Linked DNA regions of Natranaerobius thermophilus JW/NM-WN-LF. The protein of the gene in region 1 interacts with the protein of each later gene in a pairwise test. Links are inferred from orthologs where the notes say so. Each region holds a gene or a part of one and is shown on either strand. Other genes may lie near its edges. The genes, in order: rho and hfq.

Region 1 (3,245 bases):
TTAAAGCAGTCAAAGCCACTTCTATCTGCTCAGCATCGGGTTCTCTCGTTGTAAACTTTTGTAAAAACAATCCTGGTACTGATATCAACCTAGTAAAAGTGTTTTTCTTTTTTCCAGCCAGTCTAATAACTTCATAAGAAATTCCTGCAACCAGCGGAAGTATTGCTAATCGAATGACAAATCTCATAAGTAAATTGGGCCAGCCAAAAAAAGAAAACAAAATAATACTAGTCAACATAACGATCAACAAAAAGCTGGTACCACATCTAGGATGTAATGTAGTATATTTTTTGGCATTGTCTATGGTTAATTGCTCTCCCGCTTCATAACAATGAATAGCTTTATGCTCGGCACCATGATATTGAAAAACTCTTTGAATATCTTTCATCCGGGAAATCAACAGGACATATCCCAGGAAAATGCTAATTCTGATTAGACCTTCACCAAGGTTTATTAGAAGAGGTGTTTCAATAGGGCCCTTAACTATTCCCATAATGAAAGTAGGTAGCAAAAAAAACAAGCTGACACCAAACAGTAAAGATACAAATACTGTCAGAAAAAGTTGGAAATCAGTAAGTTCCTCTTCCTCTTCTTCCAAAACTTGGTTAGCAGAATAAGTTAGGGTTTTAACACCCAATACAAGAGATTCAAAAAATGCCACCATACCACGTAATATCGGTAATTTAAATAGGGAAAACCGCTCTCCTAAAGATACTATGGGTTGACATTTTATTGAAATGTTGTCTTCTGCCTGTCGAACTGCTATGGAGAGTTTTCCCTTAGATCGCATCATAACACCTTCGATGACAGCCTGGCCACCAATGTGTTCTTTTTGATTCATATAACAACCTCCTACAAAAAGAGCAGAGCTATTACGCCCTGCTTCTCACGAATCCTTGTTTTATTCAAGGCCATATTTTCTCTTAAATTTCTCAACTCTTCCACCGCTATCTACTAACTTTTGCTTCCCTGTAAAGAAAGGATGGCAACTGGAACAAATTTCAACTTTTAGCTCTTCTTTAGTAGACCCGGTTTCAAAAGAGTTACCACAGGCGCAAACCACTTTGGCCTTTTTGTATTCTGGATGAATTTCTCTTTTCATTATATTTCACCTCGCTCATATAAATTCAAGTTAGAATATTATTTTCAAATTCGCAACCATTATCATAACACAAGTCCCTTCTAAGAGCAACAGCCCATTTTACATATGATGAAGATTCTTTAAAAATTCATCATTGTTTGAAGTTCGTTTTAATTTTTCTCCTACAGTTTCTAAGAATTCTTCTGGACTAGCATCCATCATAGCTCGCCTGAGAGTCCAAATTAACTCTAAATGTTTTTTATCTTGTAACAGCTCTTCCCTTCTGGTACCAGAACGTGAAATATCAATAGCTGGAAATATTCTTCTATTAGCCAGTTTTCTACTCAAGTGAAGCTCCATATTACCAGTACCTTTGAATTCCTCATAAATTACGTCATCCATACGACTTCCAGTATCAACTAGGGCAGTAGAAAGTATTGTTAAACTGCCTCCCTCTTCTATATTTCTGGCAGCTCCAAAGAATTTCTTTGGTTTGTGTAGAGCTGAAGGGTCAATACCTCCAGATAAAGTTCTGCCACTGGGGGGAATTACCAAGTTATAAGCTCGAGCCAGACGTGTCATAGAATCCAACAAGACTACAACGTCCTTTTGGTTTTCCACCATGCGCTCAGCCCGTTTCATAACTAGTTCAGCAAGTTTGACATGATTTTCAGGATAATTATCAAAGGTAGAACTGACCACTTGAGCATCAACAGACCTTTCTATATCAGTAACTTCTTCTGGACGCTCGTCAATTAATAAAATTATAATCTCAGTTTCTGGATGGTTTTCAGCTATACAATTGGCTAGCTGCTTAAGCAACACAGTTTTACCTGCTTTAGGAGGACTAACTATCATCCCTCGCTGTCCGCGCCCTATTGGTGAGAATAAATCAATCATGCGAGGTGCTAACATATCTTGCCTAATTTCTAATCGAAAAGGGGCATCTGGGTGAATCGGGGTAAGGATAGAAAAATCTTTTCTTGTTTTTGATTCTTCAGGGGGACGTGAATTCACAGCTTCTACATGCAACAAAGCCATATATTTTTCATTATCCTTGGGTGGACGCACTTTACCAGAAACCAGATCGCCAGTTTTTAATCCAAATCTCTTGATTTGAGATGCCGAAATATAAATATCATTACTACCAGGAGTATAGCCGTCCGGTCTTAAAAAACCATATCCGTCGGGCATAATTTCTAAAACACCTTCAGAAAAATTATAACCATCTTTTTCAGTATAGCTTTCAATTAATTTAAAAATTAAATCACTTTTTTTTAATCTAGTATAGTTTTTCACGCCATATTTTTTGGCAATTTCATGTAGTTCAGATACTGTTTTTTGTTCTAAATCTTTAATATCCAATTTTTATTACCTCCTTAAAAACTACCCCAACCTAATTACGAATATTACCTTGTAACATCTTTTAACAAGGTAAAATCAATTAAAACATAAAATTTTAAATTGATGTATAGATTGACATAATAGGGAAACTATTGGGTAAGAAATTATTCTTCAGAATGGGGATAAACAACAAACCTCACTTAACGAGTATAAATTATTTATTTAAAATAAACTAAATGTAACAGGCGCCTATTTAAAATAGGTTAAGTGGGGATTGGAAGGTTAAACAACCATTGCTTGTAGCGTGGCAAGCGTGCAAGCTCAAAATGCTAGACAACATTAAGATTTTCCTGGTTGCCATAGTAAAGCAACCAGGAAGTTTTTGACACTACTCTTCATAATAGTAAGAGGGTTTTTTATCCAATCTGTGAATGGCATCAATAAATCTAACTGTACCAGTTTTTGCTCTCATAACCAAACTATGAGAGCGTGCTTTCTTTCCAGCTTCATATCTGATGCCTCTTAATAAGTCTCCATCTGTAATTCCAGTAACTGCAAACATAGCATCATCTCCACTGACTAGGTCCTCCATTTGCAGTAATCTAGAGGGGTCATTGATCCCCATATCTTTAAGCCTATCTTCTTGTTCTCCATTTTTAGGCTTCAAGCGTGCTTGCATTTCGCCTTCTAGACATTTTAATGCAGTAGCTGCAATTACACCTTCAGGAGCACCCCCAACACCGAATAAAACATCTACTCCAGTATCAGGTATAGCAGTAGCTATGGCTGCTGAAACGTCACCATCGCTGATTAATTTGAT
Region 2 (3,208 bases), 1.5 Mb from region 1 along the record:
AAGAATTAAAATCTTTGTTAAAGTCCCTTGTGGAAACACCTACGCCTTTTACCTGTCCTCATGGACGGCCTACAATTATAAACTTAACCAGAACAGATGTAGAAAAACTGTTTTACCGAGTTTAATAAACTTAGCAGAATGCTATAAAAAATTTTGCTAGTTATTGGGGTGAAAAAATTTATGATGAACACATATGACAATCAACACCGTGAACAACAAAAGTTGAGTGAAAATATATTAAAAACAAAACCTCTTATAGCAATTGTAGGCCCTACAGCTGTTGGAAAGACGGATATTTCTATAAAAGTAGCCGAAAGATTACCTGTGTCTACTGGAATAATTTCGGCTGACTCTATGCAAGTATATAAAAAAATGGATATCGGAACAGCCAAACCTTCCCAAGAAATTAGAACCAAGATACCACATTATCTAGTTGATAATGTGGAACCAGACGAAGAATTTAGTGTAGGAAGATATCAAAAACATGCTAAATCAATTCTGAATCAACTTTATCAAAACAAAGAGCTGCCCCTTTTAGTAGGAGGTACGGGCTTATATGTAGATGCGCTTATTTATGACTTTTCAATGAATGAGCTTCCTAAATCAACGAAATATCGTCAAGAGTTACAGCAAAAAGCAGAACAAGATGGTTTAGAACAGTTGTACCGGAAACTAGAAAAAGTAGACCCCGATGCTGCTGATAGAATTCATCCCAATGATCAAAGGAGAATCATTCGCGCATTAGAAGTTTATTATTACACTGGTGAACCTATCAGCCAAAGACAAAAGAGAAGATACGACTCTCCTTATAATTTATTAATATTTGGCATAACAATGGATAGAAACAAATTATATAACAAAATAGAAACACGTGTAGATCAAATGATTGATCAAGGTTTAGTGGAGGAAGTAAAGTACTTATTAGAAAACGGTTATCACTTACAGCTCACTTCTATGCAAGGTTTGGGATATAAAGAGATAGCAGGGTATTTAATGGGTGATTATGATTTAGAAACTGCAGTTCAAAAGTTAAAGAAAAACACTAAAAGGTTTGCAAAAAGACAGCTTTCCTGGTTTCGAAGGGATCCCAATATAAAATGGTTAGATATTACTGAAACTGATAAAAGTGAAATTTGTGACAAGATTATTGATATGATCTTGAAGGAATATTTGGAATAACATAGAAATATAGATATTAGGTAATAAAAATTATATAATATATAAATTATATTGGAGGCGATAGCTTGTCAAAAAACACAATTAATTTACAGGATAATGTTTTAAACCAGGTGAGGAAGAACAAAATTACAGTAACTATTTTTTTGGTCAATGGCTATAAAATTCGCGGCCTAATTAAAAGTTTCGATAATTTCACACTATTGATGGAGGTTAATGGTGAACAACAGATGATTTATAAGCATGCAGTTAGTACCATAATCCCAGGTAAAACTCTCAATCTCTTCTCCGATCAATCCGATAAAAATGATCAAGAACAGTAATTGACGTGTATTGTAATTATTTAAAAATGACTTGGAATCAACTTGAAATCATAATGTATTTTTAATTTTAGTTATTATGAATTTATTTACTCGTGATTTGACAGAATTTTATGTAAACAAATAATTAGTTAAAGACACCTGTATTTAAAAGTGCTGTTAAATTAAAGTTGATTGTTGATTCACTTCTTGTTTATTGGTTTAATTCTACTATCCCTCAAAGGATTTGTAATTTGCGGAAAGCAATACTTAACAGTTAGAATATAACCCTATTAAGTAATTTGATGTAATAACATCTCTTATAGAAGGAGTGCTAATGTATGATCCTCGAATTAACAAATTGTGTTTCAAGCAGGTCTATTAGACAAAGAGGATCCAATTTTCCACTGGCAAGAAATAGATGATAAGCAGCAGGAGATTATTGATTATTAAGAAAGTAAATCTGAATTACAAATTATATCCCAAGATACCAATTTGTCTATGAATATCAAGGGGCGCAAGTGGATTAACTGTTCCGGGAAAGAAAATTTCCCCGATGGTGAATTTTTACTGCTCCTATTGAAGATTCCGTAGAAGGCCATATTAGATTTACTTTTCCTGGTATCTATGAAGGCAAAGAAATTGAGGATATTCGATTGGAGTTTCAAAATGGGAAAGTTGTTAATGCCAAAGCTATTAAAGGTCAAGACTTACTTACTGCGTTTTTAAATACCGATGAAGGTGTCCGATATGTAGGGGAAATAGCCATAGGCACAAATTATAGGATTAAAATTTACAAAGAATATGTTATTCGATGAAAAAATAGGGGGTACCGTTCATCTATCTGTAGGTAGTGCTTTTCCTGAAAGTGGTGGTAAAAACCATTCAAGTATACACTGGGATATGTTATGTGATATGAAATCCCAGGGTGAAATTTATGCTGATGGTGAACTCATTTATAAAAACGGAGAATTTGTAATAAGTTAAAACAATATTAAAAATTGATTGTATAGCAGTATAAATCTCGAAATATAAGACTCGAATTCTCTAATTAGAGATTCGAGTTTTTTATTTAGTTGGACAAACCCTCTAAAAGGTTATAGTTGCTCAGAAGAAAGACGTGCTATGAGTAGTCAAGTATAAAATTATCAAAGATCAGTGAATTTACTTGACTATGAAAATAGCATGTCGCGAAACTAACTCTATTGTACAAGGAGGCTAATAGATGTTGGAAAAAAATAAACCCTCTCCGTGGTTTTTTCTTATTGGCACTGTTATTTGGACCTGGACATTTTTAGGTTTGACGTTTTTGACTGGTCAAAGTTATTTGCAATTTCCTACTGTTCTTTTATCTCTGACAGGTGGGCTTGGGCCTTTATTTTTACCATTAATATTAATTAAACTTGGTTATTGGGATACAGAACTTGATGAGACTCCTTTCCAATTTATTCGTCGAGTTTTAAATCCTGCCACATTAGAATTTAAATGGTATTTATATGTAATTATTTTGGTATTAGCATTAAGGGTTACATCTATTTTGTTAAATAATTTCCTGTATGACCAACAAGGCTTTTTTGATATTGGCTCCATGATGTTTATTTTAATTGGAGTAATTATTGGTGGAATGGAAGAAATAGGTTGGAGAGCTTATGCCTTAGAAGGACTGCAGAGGCGAGTTCCTATTATTCTAGCTAGTTTGATTATCGGATTTTTCTGGGCAATTTGGCACTTAC

Evidence for each region.
Region 2: the proteins of rho (region 1) and hfq interact in binary tests that used the Escherichia coli proteins (3 or more experiments, as listed by UniProt). The link is inferred for Natranaerobius thermophilus JW/NM-WN-LF from one-to-one orthologs.

What each region holds. Positions count from the first base shown.
Region 1 is NC_010718.1:3,104,911-3,108,155, forward strand. What follows is about bases 325-3,232. They hold rho (transcription termination factor Rho), read right to left. Parts: upstream 2,447-3,232; coding sequence 1,202-2,446; downstream 325-1,201. Other genes in these bases: NTHER_RS14495 (DUF1385 domain-containing protein), read right to left, coding at 325-841; rpmE (50S ribosomal protein L31), read right to left, coding at 902-1,102; glpX (class II fructose-bisphosphatase), read right to left, coding at 2,814-3,232. In the rest of the region: more of NTHER_RS14495, read right to left, coding at 1-324; more of glpX, read right to left, coding at 3,233-3,245. UniProt on the Escherichia coli protein: Facilitates transcription termination by a mechanism that involves Rho binding to the nascent RNA, activation of Rho's RNA-dependent ATPase activity, and release of the mRNA from the DNA template.
Region 2 is NC_010718.1:1,572,277-1,575,484, forward strand. Bases 1-2,871 are described here. They hold hfq (RNA chaperone Hfq), read left to right. Parts: upstream 1-1,244; coding sequence 1,245-1,499; downstream 1,500-2,871. Other genes in these bases: mutL (DNA mismatch repair endonuclease MutL), read left to right, coding at 1-125; miaA (tRNA (adenosine(37)-N6)-dimethylallyltransferase MiaA), read left to right, coding at 181-1,179; NTHER_RS07595 (CPBP family intramembrane glutamic endopeptidase), read left to right, coding at 2,701-2,871. Also shown: more of NTHER_RS07595, read left to right, coding at 2,872-3,208. UniProt on the Escherichia coli protein: RNA chaperone that binds small regulatory RNA (sRNAs) and mRNAs to facilitate mRNA translational regulation in response to envelope stress, environmental stress and changes in metabolite concentrations.